DNA from 3 places in the Arthrobacter sp. DualSoilB13 genome. Region 2 is predicted to be linked to each of the others. Evidence: riboswitches for the same ligand, from Rfam matches in the RefSeq annotation. Region 2 holds a riboswitch; each other region holds the start of a gene.
The links. A riboswitch is a leader RNA that binds a small molecule or an ion and turns the genes downstream of it on or off. The one in region 2 is predicted to bind cyclic di-AMP.

Region 1 (5,461 bases), 730 kb from region 2:
ATAAGCAGCGGGCGCACTCACTCCGGGCGCCACCGACGCCGGCATTACGTCCAAATCGATGGTCAGGTACAGCACATCCACGCCGGCCAGGAAATCAGCAACGAACACTTCCACGGCTTCCGGCGTGCAGAGCTCATCAAGGAGGTACTTCACGCCCAGCCGGTTGGCGGTGTCGAAGAGCGTTCGTGTGTTGTTCGGCTCTGAAATTCCGACGACGGCGTACTGCAGTTCGCGCCCAGCGGCAGCTTCCGCGTTGGCCATCTGCAGGAACGGCGTTCCCGAGCTCGGCGTCGGCTCGTCGCGCAGGTCAAAATGGGCGTCCAGGTTCAGTACACCCAGCCGTTTGCCGCGTACCGCTTCGGAGCCGGCTACACCAAGGTAGCTGGCGAAGGCAGTCTCGTGGCCGCCGCCCAGCACCACGGTGAGGTTACCGGCGTCGAGCAGTCCCGAAATGGCGCGCCCGGCGCGCTCTTGGCCAGCCTCAAGTGAGTCGTCCTCCACCACCACGTCACCGGCGTCGAACACGTCGCGGTCAAGGTGGAAAGCCAGCGGACCCAGAGCCGCACGGATGGCGGCTGGTGCGGCGGCGGCGCCCACACGGCCCTTGTTGCGGAGGACGCCGGCGTCGCTGCAGAAACCAAGCACGACGGCGGGGCGCGAGGCTGCTGCGGTGCCGGACACGGTGTGGGGTGCTACAGCTTGCCACCAGCGGCGGTGCTCGGCGCCGTCCCCATCAAAGCGGCCGGTCCACGGTGTGGGATTGACGTCGACGGTGGGGGCGCTTGTTTCCATGCTTCCAGCACACCCGACGCGGGGCCCAAAAACCAGTGGCCCAGCGCCGGGAGTGTCTGAAATCCCGGACTGGGCTACTTTACGCCCAGCAGCTCTTCCACGGTTCCGATGCCGAAGAACAGCAGGAAGGCAGCAGCCACAGCCCACATCAGCGGGTGGACTTCGCGGGCGCGGCCCTGGAAGGTGCGGATCAGGACGTAGGAGATGAAGCCCGCGCCGAGGCCGTTGGCAATCGAGTAGGTGAACGGCATGAGCGCGATGGTCAGGAACGCGGGAATTCCGACGCCCCAGTCCTGCCAGTCGATCTTGCCCACCTGGGAGACCATCATGAAGCCCACCACTACCAGGGCGGGGGCCACGGCCTCGAACGGCACCAGGTTGATCAGGGGAGTGAAGAACATGGCAACCAGGAAGAGTGCGCCGGTGACGATCGAGGCGAGCCCGGTTCGTGCACCTTCGCCGATCCCGGCACCGGACTCCACAAAGATCTGGTTGGACGAAACAGAGGCCCCACCGCCCACGATCGCTCCGAGCGCGTCCACTTGGAGGACCCGGTCCACGTTGGGGATGTTCCCGTCCTTATCCACTGTCCCGGCCTCGTTGGCCAGGCCAACCATGGTGCCCATGGCGTCGAAGAAGATGCTGAGGAGGATCACGAATGCCAGCAAAGCTGCACCGATGAAACCGAGGTGCTCAAAGGCGCCGAACGGGTTGGCCTTGCCGATCAGGGACAGGTCCGGTGCGCCCCATTCACTGAGCTTGGGGGCCACCAGGGACCAGCCGCGGGGGTTGACGTTGGTGCCGTCAAAGCTTGGGCCAATGTGGAGAGTGAACTCGAGGATGGCAGCCAGCGCGGTGGAAACCACGATGCCGATCAGGATGGCTCCGCGGACCTTCCGGACCACCAGCGCGATGGTGAGGATCAGGCCCACTGCGAATACCAGGGTGGGCCAGCCAAGGAGCTTGCCGTCCACGCCCAGACCGAGTGGAACGGTGGTTCCGGCGGCGTCGGGGATGCGCCGGACGAAACCGGCGTTAACCAGGCCGATGAGGGCGATGAAGAGGCCAATGCCCACAACGATTGCCGTCTTGAGGGCTTCAGGCACCGCCTTGAACACGGCAGTCCGGAATCCGGTCAGCACCAGGATGAGCATGGTGATGCCCGAAAGTACCACGAGTCCCATCATGTCCGGCCATGTCAGCCCGGGGTGCGATGCCACCGTGACTGCGACGAACGCGTTGACGCCCAAGCCTGTGGCCACGGCGAACGGGTGCTTGGCCCAGGCTCCCATGAGGATGGTCAGGATGCCGGCAACGAACGCCGTGGTGGCTGCCACGGCGGTGAAACCCAGCGACGCGCCACTCGAATCGGGTCCGGAGAGGATCAGTGGATTGAGCACCACGATGTAGCTCATGGCGAAGAAGGTCGCGAAGCCGCCACGGATTTCCCGCGAATATGTGGATCCACGTTCGGAGATCTTGAAGTAGCGGTCGACTGCAGAACCTTGTTTAAGCATGAAGGTCTCCGGGGATCGAGGGGGAGTTTGCTCTCAAATCCTATGTTGTCCGGTGCGGGCCCTCCCAACGATTCGCCTAGTCTGTAAGGAAGCCAACACTAGGAGAAACCGCCCCATGCGTACCATCCGCCCGCTTCTGGCCGCCGTCGTCGCTGCTCTTGCTTTTGCTTCCGCCCTGCTGTTTGCAGCGGCACCGGCGTCCGCGCACGACGTCGCCGAGTCCACAGCGCCAGCCAACGGTGCCCGCGTTGCGGAAGTCCCGGCGTCGGTCTCCATTACGTTCAACAACCGCCCGCTCGCGATCGGATCGGGCGTAACGGTGACGGCTGGCGGCGAGAACTGGGCGGACGGTCCGGTCGAAATCATCGACAACCAGGCCGTTCAGAAGCTCCGCGAGGGCGCCCCTGCCGGCGAGTTCACAGTGGTGTGGCGCGTGGTCAGCTCCGACTCGCACCCGATTGAGGGCACCTTCACGTTCACAGCCGCCGCAGGAGGCTCGACGTCGGCGAGTGGTACGGCGGGTGCCTCACCAGCGGCTTCGGCTTCCTCAGCTGCGGTACCAACAGTGGGCACCGCCGCACCAGGGACTGCCGGTAACAATGAGCCAGCCGCCGACGCCTCCCAACCTTTCCCTTGGAGCATTGTGGGGCTGGCTGTTGTGGCGGTGGGTCTCGTTATTTATCTCGCCGTTACCGCACGGAAGAAATTGGCGGCGTCCAACGACTCAGAGGGCGATACTCCCGCGGAATAGCGCGGTTTTCTACGTAGCTGCGAATATCTCGAATCGGTTACCGCGACACGCCAGAAGCCCACTTCCCGTTACTTAAATGTGACTTCGGGGGAATCATCGCGTACCGTAGTTCCTGTGCCTGTTCCACGTAGCGGGCACTTCCGGCCTGATTGCCTAGCTCTGCCGCAGTCCGGAATCCGTTCGCAGACAAACCTACGGCAGAGACGGGGAACCCAATTTAGGTCGCTTTCGAGCGTGCCTTGGGGTGAAGTCACGATGCTTTCGCTGAACAGCGGGAGATAGTGGCCGGGTGACTCCCATCCGAATCCGACAGCTAACCTCGCAGGCATCGGGAGAGGCTCTTTCATGTCTTCACGCATTCTTCGCGGCCGTCGTAAGGCGGACAGCGTACGTCCTAATCCGTTCATCTCCATCTCGAAGGCAGTTGCCAGCAACGCTTCAGGCGCTGGTCGTCAGGCAGCTGTTATCGCAGCAGCCTCGGGCCTCGTTTTGACCGGTTCCATTGCTGCTCACGCAGCTGAGACCCCGGTTCAGCGCGATTCCAGCCCCGCAACGGTTGCCGAGACCGTTTCCGAGGCACCCACCAAGGTTGTTACCGCCCTGTCGACGGCTACCGTCAATTTCGAGCGTCCCGCAGTTGCTTCCGTAGCAGCTCCGGTCATCGAAAAGCCGGCCCCCGTTGTTGAGGCCCCTGTAGCCAAGAAGGCAGCTGTCACCACGGCTGCTGCTGCAGCTCCCGTTGCCGCTCAGGCCGCGGTTGCTGCTCCTGTTGCTGCCGCACCCGCACCGGTTGCCGCTGCTCCTGCAGCTGCCCCCGCCGCCGGCGGCGTCAACGCAGCCATGGTTGCTTCGGCTTACGCACAGATCGGTATCTTCCAGGACTGCACCGCCATGGTCGAAAAGGCCCTTGGCTCCGCAGGCATCCCGGTAGGCGACCTCGGTCCCATGCAGTTCATGAACTACGGCAAGGTCGTCAGCGATCCCCAGCCCGGTGACATGATCGTCCAGTCCGGCCACGTTGCTATCTACATCGGCAACGGCCAGGCCATCAGCGGTGGCATCAACGGCAACCAGACGGGCATCCACCCGATCAGCTGGTTGACCGCAACGGGTCCCCTGACCTACGTACGCGCTGGCGCATAAAGCCTCACGCTTCAGTTCAAAGGCCGGTGCCTTCGAAGACTTATGTCTCCGGAGGCACCGGCCTTTGGCGTTAAGTTCTGTTCGTAAAAGTTCAGTGCGGGACGTACGACGGCGGACTTGGCTGGCTTGCGGGGGTGGTAGCGCGTTTGCTTGCGGGACTTCCTAGGCGATGGCGACGCCGGGACCCTCCGGCAGGGCAACCTTGGAGGAGATGGCCTGACCCACTGCTTTGGCTTGCCGCAGCACTTCCTTGGGGGACGGAGTGATGAGGTCTCCGACGCCCACCAGGTGCATTCCCACGGCCCGCATGGCCGCGGCAAGATTCTGTCCGACTGCAATGCCAAGTTCGGCCAGCATGCGCCGTAGCTGGCTTTGGGCGCAGCGTGTCACTACTACGTGGTCTGCCAGAAGAACGCCTTGGGCTGTGTGGATTGCCCACTGGCGAGGATGGGATTCGTGGGGGCCGGATGCGTGGAGCCCGGTCCTCAGGCCTGTGGTTGTCATGCTGGCGGCCACACCGTATCCGATATGCCGTGAGGGATCTGAGCCCAGGAAATCCAAGCGGACAGCGCGAGTGGTGTTACGAACGTCCAGGTGATGACTGGCAGCGTAGTTCCTCAGGTGGCGAAGGATTTCGTTGCGTTCCTGCATTGCTGTCGGATCTGCGGCGTCGGTGCGTTGGAGCATGCCTGTATGGACGGACGGTCCAGTAGTGGATAACGCGCCGAACCCGTCTACCACGATCGAACCCACGCCGTAGCGGCTGAGTTCGCTGGCAACTGCCAAGCCGGACAGGCCGGCTCCGATGATCACGGTGGTGGTGCGTTCCGTGCCGGAATCAGGCGTGAGTGACACTGCTTGGTTCCTCCTTGACGTGTGTGCCTTCGGCATCGCGTGGGATCGCGTCCGAGTTCCCCAAGCGGCCGCAAGTAAATGACCGGGGCGTGTGGTGTGAGACACGTTTTCCGGCCATTCGGTGACTCGAACACTACCGAACTTTTTCGGCCATGGATAGCCTCTCCGCCTGCGCGTTTTGTCTCTTCGCCGCGAGCACCCCAGGGGCCGCCGGGAACCGAGCCCTGACCGTTATGCACATAGCCAAATGTCGTCTTGATTCGCCACTGCTGACCGAGAATAGTGAGCATTGGGAGGAGGAATTTCCGGGTTTCTCCTGCCCCGGCCGTTGGCAATAAAACAGTCTGGAAGTTCTAGGCCGGGATCCTCTGGCAGAATAGCCGGAACATCAAGCAGTAGGTGG
Region 2 (5,461 bases):
GATCGAGTTGTGGACCTTGTACGTCGGTTCCTGGTGGGTGGTGGGGTGCGTGTCCTCGAAGCAGCCGCCCTGGTCAACGGCGATGTCCACAAGAACCGAGCCCGGCTTCATGCGGGCAACGAGGTCGTTGGTGACCAGCTTGGGTGCCTTGGCGCCGGGGATCAGGACGGAGCCGATCACGAGATCTGCGTCGATGACTGACTTCTCGATCTCGTAGGCGTTGGAGGCAACGGTCTTCAGGCGGCCCTGGTAGAGGGCGTCGAGTTCGCGCAGCCGGTTGATGTTGATGTCCATGATGGTGACATCAGCACCGAGGCCCAGCGCCATGGCTGCGGCGTTGGTTCCCGCAACGCCGGCGCCGAGGACAACAACCTTGGCCGGGCGCACACCCGGTACGCCGCCCAGGAGTACACCCTTGCCACCGGCCGGAGCCATGAGGGAGGAAGCGCCGACCACTACGGACAGGCGACCTGCGACCTCGGACATCGGGGCGAGCAGCGGAAGCGTGCGGCCCTCCTGAACGGTTTCGTAGGCAATGGCCGTGACGCCGGAGTTGATGAGCTCGGCGGTGAGCTCGGGCTCTGCGGCGAGGTGGAGGTAGGTGAAGAGGATGAGGCCCTTGCGGAAGCGGTGGTACTCGGCCGCGATGGGTTCTTTGACCTTCATGACCATGTCTGCGCGGGCCCAGACATCGTCGGCTTCGTTGACGATTTCTGCGCCGGCGATCGAGTATTCCTCGTCGGTGATGCCCGAGCCGAGGCCTGCGCCGCGCTCAACCAGAACGGAGTGTCCGTGGGTGCGGAACTCGTGGACGCCGGCAGCCGTGATGGCTACGCGGAACTCGTTGTTCTTGATTTCTTTGGGGACACCGATGATCATCTGTGGGCTCCATCGTTAGCGGCCTCTTCGGCCGAAAAATGTGTTGCGGGCTGTGATTCCAGAATAAATCCGGCTGTGAGGCAGGCGACATGGAGTCGGAGCAGCCCGCACAGGAAAACCCTGTGGATACAAGGATCTTTGCCAAGCAAGCTCGACATTTGTCGAGCACTGAAGCGTCAAGTGTCGCCTGCTGTTGGTACGCTTTTCCGATGCAGCAGGACGTGGAACAGATCGTTGAACGGGTGGCTTTGAAGCTGGGCCGCGGGCTCTCCCTGGAAGACCTCGACGGCGTTCTCCTCGCCTACAGCTCCAACCAGTCCCACGCCGACCGCGTCCGCGTGAACTTCCTCCTGAGCAAGCGGGTACCCAGCGACGTCAGCGCATGGCAGCTTGCTCACGGCATTGCCACGGCGGTGCGACCCGTGGTGGTTCCAGCCAACGACGAACTGGGCATGTTGGGCCGCGTCTGTGTCCCCTTGCTGGTGCGCGGTTTCCGCGTGGGGTACTTGTGGGTGCAGCTTGACCTTGAAGAACAGAGCGCGACGGCGATACTCGCCGAACTGCCAGGCGTGCGGGACGAGCTGGACCTGCTGGCGGGCTTGCTCCTTGATTCCAACACGGCTGAATCGGAGTTCCGGCGACGGCGTGAACAGGAGTTTCTCTCAGCCTGCGGCGGCGAATCCAACGCTGTGGCCACCGTCGCGGGTTGGAAGGAAATCCAGGGCCGCGGTCCGTGGCAGCTGGTGACTATCCTCGACCCCGATGGCGCGAGGTCCGACGTCGATCCCATTGCAGCTACCCTGACGCATCGATCTGCCGCGCTGCAGTCCACCATTGGCGTGAACGCCGCGTTGTTCAGCGCCGGAACGGAGACGCATTCCGTTGTGTTGTTCCGCGAGTCGGGCGGCCGGGCGGACCATGCCCAGGTTTTGGTGCACTATCAACTGGAGCTCGCCAAACGCGCGGGCCGCAAAGTGGACAGGGTAATCCTGGGGATCAGCGAACCATTCCAAGTTATCCGGCAGCTGTCCGGTGCTTACCGGCAAGCGAAGGTTGCTGCCCAAGCGGCCGCAGTAGACCTCCCTTTGGGTGAGCTCGTGGACAGCCGAACTGTTGGCGTGTACCAGCTGTTCGATCGTTTGGTAGCACCGGGCGGTTGGGATGACACGGGATCTGTGCATTTCAGGGCACTCGAGGACCACGACAAAAACGGCGAACTCCTGCCCGTCCTTGAATTGCTCTATGACAATGACGGCTCGGTTCAGGACGTCGCCGCCAAACTTCATCTCCACAGGAGCAGCATCTACAACAGGCTCGGCCGGATCCGCCAGCTCATCGGTGCTGATCCGTTGAGTGGCGCGATCCGGCTCGAGTTACATGCGGCCCTGAAGGCCAGGCGTTGGGCAGTACGGCCACGGATCTGAGCCTGCTTCCCCTTGTAAGTACGAAGTATGCGGTGTTGGCTTACGAGCGCCGCAAACGCTGGCAGCTCCAGCGCCCCATCCGCCGACGGAACGTGGCGGTCCGGCTGCTGCTGCAGTACCGGCTATGCCACCCCGCATGGGTGGACGTACGGGGCACGCGGGTGCTCAACCGAATACCTTCTGGGCGGCATCGAGGATGTCCTGAAGTGCCGATTCACTGGGCTGCGGTGCTGAGGCAGCGGTCGGCTTGCCCGGTTTCGGCTTGGACGTCGGCGTTGCAGTATCCGTCGGCGTTGCAGTATCCGTCGGCGTTGGAGTCGGTGTGGGAGTCGCAGTTCCTGTGGGAGTCGGGGTCGGTGTGGGAGTGCCCGTTGGCGTCGGCGCAGGCGGTGTAGTGATGGTGTCCGAGGGCGGCACATCGCTCGGCGCGGGGGCCGGCTGGGTGGGTGCCGGGCTGGTGGCGCCAGGAACTGCCGGGACTGCGGACGAGCCCGCTGACGGAACCCATACCGGGTCCGCGAGCGAAACCTGTGGGGTGGGAGTCGACGACGGCGACACCGCCCCGGGTGCCTCCGCGATCGTCGCGGGCTGGCCGGCCTCGGAGGAAGCCGTTGCCCCTGATGCTGTGGATGGCGTGGAGGCCGAAGGTGATGACGCCGTGGTGTAGGAAGCCTTGGGCCCGGGGGATGCCGAACCCGAGGTGCGGCCTTCGCCCCCGCTGGCTTCCTGCGACGGGGTTTCCTGGCCGAAGAACGGAAGTTCAAGGGCTGGCCCCAAAGCGCCGGCTGTCAGCACGAGGCCAAGGGCCCCCGCCACCACGGCCATGCGCTGGCTCATGTGTTTGACCGAAGCTGCCTTGCGCAGGGCGGCCTGTGGTTCACGGCTGAACGGTTCGCGGCCGAACGAGGATGTGGCGCCAAAACCGGACTTGGTGGTGGGCGCAGCGGCCGGCTTTCGAACGTCCCGGCGGCTTGCCAGTGATGCCGAGGCTGTAGCAGCTGCGGCCACCTGAGCTGGAGACTTGCCGCGCGGGGACTCAGCGTCCTTGCGCGGGGACTCCGTGGGTTCCGGCGTGCGCGCGGACTCATCGCGGGCAGTGACTACGGGAATGGCCGCAGTTGCGGGTTCCGGCGTTGCAGGCTGCACTACTGGAATAGCCGTGGTGGCGGGTTCCTGGCTGGCCGGCGGAACGATGGGGATGGCTGCGGTAGGAGGTCCCGGTGTGGTGGACTTCGGAGCTGCCGCCGATTCCTCGGGCGCGAGTACGGCCCGGGCAGCACGCTCGCGCTCGGCTGCGCGGATTTCCGCACGCGTGGTGGGTTTCACCGCGGCGGGCATGGCCGCAGTGGCGGGTTCCGGCGTCGTGCTTGACGTTCCGCTGACGGCGGCGGAATCTGCCGGCGCGTTGTCAAGGAATCCGCTGGGTTGGGCCCGACGGCGTCCGGTTGGCTTGGTGCGCTCGCCTTCAGTCTGGGCGCGGCGCGGCTGATCCATGGTTGGGGACATGGTGGTTGCCTCTCAACGCCTTCGAGGTTAGCTGTCGGGTTCGGACGAGGCCGTCCGGCCGCGCAAGGCGGCTTCACCCCAAGGGCTTGTGGGTAACAAGCCCGGGAACCTGGGTCCCCCGTCTCTGCCGCGGGTCTGGCGGATCCCGGATTGCGGCAGAGCTCGGCGTCAATCCGGAAGCGGCCCAGCGGAGATATGGGTCGCCCTACGACGGTACATGAGCCGGAAAGTAAAGTCACATTAATGTAACGGGCGGTAGTTCAGCCTAAGCGGTAGGCTTCTAGCGCTTAGGCTTCGGGGCCGGTGCTGGGCAGCAGGCATCGGACGGCTCGACCAAGATATCCCTGGCCAACACTAGCTTCGGCGCGCACCGGCGGGTAGACATTGTCTATGGACCTGCCTGTGATGCCACCCGTCTCGCCCATGCTCGCCAAATCCGTTCCGACCATCCCCGATGTTGGGCACTATGAGCCCAAATGGGACGGCTTCCGGACCATCGTCTTCAAGGACGGCGACGAGATCGTCCTGGGCAGCCGCAACGAGAAGCCCATGACCCGCTACTTCCCCGAGGTGGTGGATGCCCTCAGGAAGAACCTGCCGGACAAATGCGTGATTGACGGCGAAATCGTCCTGATCGAGGGTGGCCGGCTCGAATTCGAGGTGCTCCAGCAGCGGATCCACCCCGCCGACAGCCGCGTCCGTATGCTTGCTGAGAAGACCCCGGCGTCCATGATTGCGTTCGACATCCTCGCGCTAGGCGATCAGAACCTCATGGACAAGCCGTTCTCCGAGCGCCGGGCCATCTTGGAACGTGCGCTCGCCGAGGCCGAGCCGCCTGTGTATGTGACTCCTGCGGTGACTGATCTGGAACGGGCACAGGAGTGGTTCGTACAACTGGAGGGCGCGGGCCTGGATGGTGTGCTGTCCAAACCACTGGATGGGGCGTACCTCCCGAACAAGCGGGTGATGTTCAAGACCAAACACGAGCGCACGGCCGATTGCGTGGTGGCTGGGTTCCGCTGGCACAAGACCGCGAAAGTAGTGGGCTCCATGCTGCTTGGCCTGCACGACGACACCGGCCGGCTACATCACGTGGGAGTAGTGGCATCGTTTCCCATGGCCAAGCGCGAGGCCTTGGTGGCTGAGCTTGAGCCGTATCAGATTGAACTCGACCAACACCCGTGGGGCGAATGGGCCAGGCAGGACGAGGCTGCCGGGGGTTCACGCATGCCGGGCGCCCAAAGCCGCTGGAGCGGGGGCAAGGACTTCTCCTTCGTGCCCCTGCGCCCCGAGCTCGTGATCGAAGTGAAGTACGACTACATGGAGGGGGACAGGTTTCGGCACACCACGCAGTTCCGCAGGTGGCGGCCGGACAGGACCCCCGGGAGCTGCACGTACGCGCAGCTGGAAGAGCCCGCTGAGTACGATCTCGGGGAGATCCTGAAGCTACCGAACACCTAGGGCGTTGCCAACCCGCTGTTACGTCGCTGGCCAGCAACGAAACAGCGGGTTAGCAACGTAACAGCGAGGCTTGCAGCGTAGTTACTCGTGGTGGCCTTGGTCGCTGCTCATGCTGCCTTCGGCCGGCGGGGTTTCTCCCGGAGGAACTCCACCGCCGGGCTCCAATCCTGTGACGTTGCCGTCCAGGGGGT
Region 3 (5,461 bases), 1.3 Mb from region 2:
GCGATGGCCTGGTGATTGTGTCCAACGACCGCCACCTGGAACTGACGGAAGCGGGCCGGAAGCGCGCCACCGAAGTCATGCGCAAGCACCGCCTCGCGGAGCGCCTGCTGGCCGACGTCATTGGGCTCGATTGGGCCTACGTCCATGATGAAGCGTGCCGCTGGGAGCACGTCATGAGCGAGCGTGTGGAGCGTCGGCTCTACGAGCTCTTGGAACACCCCACGGAGTCTCCCTACGGCAACCCCATCCCCGGACTTGAAGCGCTTGGCGGCCTTGCCAGCCAGCCCTTCCCTCGGCTGGATGTCAACCTGCTCCAGGCAATGGACGGATATGCCGCCGCTACCCGCGTGGTGGTCAGCCGCCTCGCGGAGCCCATCCAGGTTGAGCCGGAGCTCCTGACCCAATTGGACGAAGGCGGAATCCGTCCCGGCGCAAGTGTCTCGCTGGAGCGCGTCGGCGAGTACATCTCCGTCCGTGTTCCGGGCATCGAAGGCGCTTTGGAGCTGCCGCCCGAGGTGGCCGCGCACGTCTTCGTATCCCTCAACTGAGTGTCGCCGGCAGCGCCGTGTCAAACCTCACTTCTGTCACTTTTTAGCGTGCGTGACCTGCGGTTTTCCGAAAATAGTGATAAGGGCTTCTCGCTCTGAGCCCGATCCTGTTGATAACGAATTTATTACCGAAGGCCTTAATCCCCTATAGTTATTTACTAGCGCTGATACCAAAGCGTTACCTGATCCGGAGCCGAGCTCTGCCAGCGGATCAGGTGTGTCACCCACCACTGGCAGAGGCGGGGGAACCACAAGCGGCTGTCTAAAGAAGCAGCCTTGGGGTGAAGTCCGCAGCAGAAGTGCCCACGTATACAAGTCCCTCTTGGGATACCTGTGTGCCGTGAGCGCCTCGCGCGGACCGGGTCTTTGTACTCTCTGACCCGAATCCGACAGCTAACTTCGCAGGCTTTTGAGAGAGGAACAGAGTTTGACATCGCAGAACGTCAGGGGTCGCCGCCGCGCGTCCGGCCCCGCTGCTGAGCTGCGGCCAGCCACCGTCGTCACGGAGATCCGGCCCCGCGCCACCGAGCGTCAAGTGCGCCGCCGTAAGAGCCCCCTGCGCCAGGTTGCCGACTTCGCCGCTGCCAGCGGCGTCGGGCAGAAGGCCGGTGTTGCGCTTGCCGCCACCGGGCTTGCCCTGACTGTCGGCCTGCCGGCCACCAGCCCGGTCATGGCCACCTCGGAATCGGGCCAGACCGAGTCCGCCCTCGCCGTCGCAGCCCCCGCGGGCAGCCAGCCCGAGGTTTCCGCGGCCGCGTCGGCGAAGATCGACTTCAGCCGAGCCGCAGTCGCCACTGCCGCTGACCCCGATGGGAAGTTGAAGCAACTGCTCAGCGCCCAGTCGGCCGGAAGCATCCAGCGCGCATCATCCGTTGGCACCATGGCCAGCCCCCTTGACACGCTTACCACGGCATCGCCCTTCGGCTACCGCATCAGCCCCCTCACGGGCGGCGCCGGTGACTTCCACCGGGGCCAGGACTTCGTTGCCCAGTGCGGCACCGCTGTCCACGCAGCGGCAACCGGCAAGGTCACTTTCGCCGGATGGCACGAATATGGCGGAGGCAACCGTGTGGTGATCGACCACGGCAACGGCCTCGAGACCACGTACAACCACCTGTCGTCCTTCACCGTCCAGGTGGGACAAACCGTCAACCGTGGCGATACCGTCGCGCTGAGCGGCACCACGGGCGCTTCAACCGGCTGCCACCTCCACTTCGAGGTTCAGGTCAACGGTGAAGTCGTAGACCCCATGGGCTGGCTCTAACCAATCTGATGGTCGCCTCTCGCATGTGCGGGACACCCCGTGACCTGAATGTGACATTTGCGTTCAACTGTTGTAGCGTACAGAGCGCATCGGCTTTTTAGGGGGCCGGTGCACTTGAGTGGATTGCCTAGCTCTGCCACCTCTCAAGGTCCGTTCGCATAAATCGTCTGGCAGGGGCGGGGGAACCACTTCTGGTCTTCGTGAGAAGGCCTTGGGGTTAAGTCGCAAATCTTCCTTGGAAGCGGCGCGGCCGGATGACTCCCATCCGAATCCGACAGCTCACCTCGCAGGCATTGGGAGAGGCTACCTACGTGTCATCACGCACTACCCCTGCGCGCCATCGCGCCCAAACGGTTCGCACGAACCCGTTGAACACGCTTTCCAAGGCTGTATCCACCAACGCCGGAACCATGAGCCGTCAGGCCATCGTTCTGGCCGCAGCCTCAGGCCTCGTCCTCACCGTCGGATTGCCCGCACAGGCAGCCGACGCCGATGTTTCCAAGACTGAAGCCTCCAGCACCCAGCAGCTGGTTGTAACGGCAGTGGTTACCGCAGAGCCAACAGCCACCGTTTCCTTCGAGAGCCCCACCGTGGCCACCAAGGAAGCCCCCAAGGTAGTCCAGCGCGCAGCGCAGGTTACCGAACGAGCAACGGCCACCACGGACGAAGCCCCTGAAGCCGTGACGGCGAAGTCCTCCGAGGCCAAGGACCCGGCTGCCAGCGCAGCTGCTTCCGGCCTTGCTGCTATTGCCTACACCGGCATCGGCTCCCCGTACGTTTGGGGCGGAACAACACCTAACGGCTGGGACTGCTCCGGCTTCACCCAGTGGGTCTACGCCCAGGCAGGCATCAGCATCCCCCGCGTGAACGCCTGGACGGCTATGACGCCCACCAGCACTCCTTCTCCCGGCGACCTCGTCATGCAGAACGGCGGAGCCCATGTGGGCATCTACGTCGGCAATGGCATGATGATCAGCGCTTTGAACCCCGGCCAGGGAACGCTGCTGCACTCCGTAGCGTCCACCGGCACCTCCTCGTTCTACACCCTCCGCTAGAAACAATCCGGCTCGGGGTGGGCCGGCATGCCCGCAATGCCGGTCCTACCCGCTACCCGTGTGCACCCAACGGCGCTCGGATACGAAAAGAGAAAATCATGACCAGTGCAAACAAGCTTGCACGGCACCGCGCTGAGGCCCCCAAGACCAGCTCGCTTGCCGTCATTGCCAAAGCTGTCAGCTCCAACGCCGCCGGCGTTGGCCGCCAGGCAGCAGTGATCGCCGCAGCTTCAGGCCTGGTCCTGACCAGCGGCATCGCGGCCAACGCAGCCGAGACCAACGTTGATCGTGAGTCGACCTCCACGTCCACATTGGACGTCCAGTCCGTAGCGCAGGCCACCATCGCGGCCGACTCCACTGTGGCTATCTCTTACGAGCGTCCCGTGGTCACCACCGTGGAAGCTCCGGCTCCCGTTGTGGTGGAAGAAGCGCCGGCCAAGGTTGAAGCCAAGGAAGTACCTGCGGTTGCCGCCAAGGCCGCTCCTGCAGCCAACGCCACCGTGGCCGTCAGCAACTCAACCCCCGCTCCAGCAGCTCCGGCGGCTTCCAGCGGACTCGGCGCAGCCATCGCTGCAGCTGCTTACGCCCAGCTCGGCGTCACCCAGGACTGCACCATGCTGGTCACCAACTCCCTTGCAGCCGTGGGAATCAACTTCCACGACTGGCCTGCAGGTTACCTCTCCTTGGGCCGCACGGTCAGTGCAGCAGAAGCCCAGCCCGGCGACCTCGCCTACTACGCAAACGGTGGTTTGGCCGGACAGGCGCACATCGCTGTATACGTGGGCAACGGCCAGGCAGTTCACGGTGGATGGAACGGATCCACCACGGCACTGTTCAGCGTCAACGTCGGTTCCGGCCCGGTTTTCATCCGCGTCAACGGCTGATTCACTTTCTTCAGAACACCCCGCAGGCTCCGGCCGGCGGGGTGTTCTGCTTTAACCGCGCATGAACTCTTGCCGACACTGTGAGCGAAACGACAGAAAAATTCGTTGATACGGCATATAAGTGCTTACCCTTATGTTGTCGATCCACAGCCCGTACATGCAGAGGGCAGCCGGCCCTCGTGCCCCTGACGGGTGCGGCCGTGAAGAGGTACGTGCATGCGCACACTCGTTCTGAATGCTGGATATGAACCGCTGGCGGTAATAACATTCCGCCGGGCGCTGGTCCTTGTGCTCACTGGGAAAGCTAGCGTAGTGGCCGAAGGCGACGAGCCTGTCGTCGGGCCACAGGAAATTCTTGGACGCCCGTCCGTGATTCTCCTTAACCGCTACATACGTCCCAAGTACAACAAGGTCACCGCCGTGAGCCGCCGCGGGGTGCTTCGCCGCGACGGTCACCGGTGCGCCTATTGCGGCAAAACAGCCCACACCATAGACCACGTCCACCCCAAATCCAGGGGCGGCGCGGATTCCTGGGAAAACCTGGTTGCGGCGTGCTTGAAATGCAACAACGCCAAAAGCGACCACACACTGGCTGAAATGGGTTGGAAGCTCCGTTTCAAACCCGGGGTGCCCCAGGGAACCATGTGGCAGATCAAAGAACTCGAGAAACCTGCGCCGGACTGGGACCCGTTCCTTTTGCCGGAATCCGCTGCCTGATCGATTTCTGCTGACCTCCGGCCGCCCGGGTAGTCTGGGCGGATGGAGTTCAACGCCGTGATTTTGGCGGGTGGCAGGGCCACCCGCCTCGGCGGCGTGCCCAAGCCATGGTTGAAGTACGACGGCGACACCCTCCTTTCGCTCGCACTTCAGGCTGCCCGGGGTGCTTCGGCGGTGGTTGTGGTGGGGCCGGATGAGCCCGGCTCAGGCGGCGGCGAGCCAGGAGGCACCGGGAACCTACCGGACGCTGTTCTGCGGACACGCGAAGAACCTGTATTCGCAGGGCCGGCAGCTGCCATCGCGGCCGGCTTGAGCGCGCTGAAGAATGGCGGTAGGAGCACTCCATGGACGTTGGTGCTTGCCTGCGATATGCCGCATGCATCCCGCGGTGTTGGCCTCCTTTGGGCAGCTCTTGAGTCCAGTCCCGGAATGGAAGGAGCCATGGCCGTCTCTGCCGACGGCCGGAAGCAGCCACTTCTGGGGGCCTACAGTACAGAGGCCCTGGAAAGGGAAGTGGCCGTAGCTTCGGGAGGTTCCGGGTTAACGAACTCATCAGTGTTCCGCCTGCTTGCTAGGCTGAACGTGCTGGACGTTGAAGTCCCCGCTGGGTCCACCGATGACGTGGATACATGGGAGGACGCTGCGGCCTTGGGCATTGACTACGAGTTGGAGGCGGACGTGAAGAGCCAGGAAGAGACGCTCGAGGAATGGTGCCGGACACTGCTTCAGGCATTCGAGCTTGAGGGCGTGGAAGTGGACATCAACGAGGTCCTCGCGGTGGCTGGAGTAGCAGCACATTCCGTGGTGCGCCCCGCCGCACCCCTGACCACGTTTATTGCAGGTTACGCGGCCGGAATGGCCCGCGGAATTGGCCAGGCCAGCGATGACGCATCCATGAACGCTGCCTTGGAACTGGCCCGCAAAATTGCCCGGGAGTACTCGGAGTCCGGGACCGGCCCGGAATGACGGAGGCCCCCAACGAGGGCCATCACG

Region 1: it holds a riboswitch for cyclic di-AMP, as region 2 does, so the genes downstream of both, ACZ5J0_RS01960 (NlpC/P60 family protein) here and ACZ5J0_RS18315 (DNA polymerase III subunit gamma/tau domain-containing protein) in region 2, are expected to answer to the same signal.
Region 3: it holds a riboswitch for cyclic di-AMP, as region 2 does, so the genes downstream of both, ACZ5J0_RS04725 (C40 family peptidase) here and ACZ5J0_RS18315 (DNA polymerase III subunit gamma/tau domain-containing protein) in region 2, are expected to answer to the same signal.

Annotation. Positions count from the first base shown of each region.
Region 1 is NZ_AP035865.1:387,291-392,751, forward strand. It holds gene hutG (formimidoylglutamase) at 1-792, opposite strand, end outside; gene ACZ5J0_RS01950 (NCS2 family permease) at 867-2,309, opposite strand; gene ACZ5J0_RS01955 (copper resistance CopC family protein) at 2,425-3,060, shown strand; cyclic di-AMP (ydaO/yuaA leader) riboswitch at 3,235-3,402, shown strand; gene ACZ5J0_RS01960 (NlpC/P60 family protein) at 3,406-4,203, shown strand; gene ACZ5J0_RS01965 (Rossmann-fold NAD(P)-binding domain-containing protein) at 4,366-5,058, opposite strand.
Region 2 is NZ_AP035865.1:3,971,388-3,976,848, reverse strand. It holds gene ald (alanine dehydrogenase) at 1-879, opposite strand, end outside; gene ACZ5J0_RS18320 (PucR family transcriptional regulator) at 1,089-2,303, shown strand; gene ACZ5J0_RS18315 (DNA polymerase III subunit gamma/tau domain-containing protein) at 2,469-3,809, opposite strand; cyclic di-AMP (ydaO/yuaA leader) riboswitch at 3,812-3,960, opposite strand; gene ACZ5J0_RS18310 (ATP-dependent DNA ligase) at 4,200-5,270, shown strand; gene ACZ5J0_RS18305 (DUF6480 family protein) at 5,352-5,461, opposite strand, start outside.
Region 3 is NZ_AP035865.1:982,162-987,622, forward strand. It holds gene ACZ5J0_RS04715 (metal-dependent transcriptional regulator) at 1-548, shown strand, start outside; cyclic di-AMP (ydaO/yuaA leader) riboswitch at 760-971, shown strand; gene ACZ5J0_RS04720 (M23 family metallopeptidase) at 976-1,812, shown strand; cyclic di-AMP (ydaO/yuaA leader) riboswitch at 1,958-2,119, shown strand; gene ACZ5J0_RS04725 (C40 family peptidase) at 2,124-2,867, shown strand; gene ACZ5J0_RS04730 (NlpC/P60 family protein) at 2,966-3,751, shown strand; gene ACZ5J0_RS04735 (HNH endonuclease) at 3,968-4,468, shown strand; gene ACZ5J0_RS04740 (DUF6457 domain-containing protein) at 4,511-5,434, shown strand; gene ACZ5J0_RS04745 (molybdopterin molybdotransferase MoeA) at 5,431-5,461, shown strand, end outside.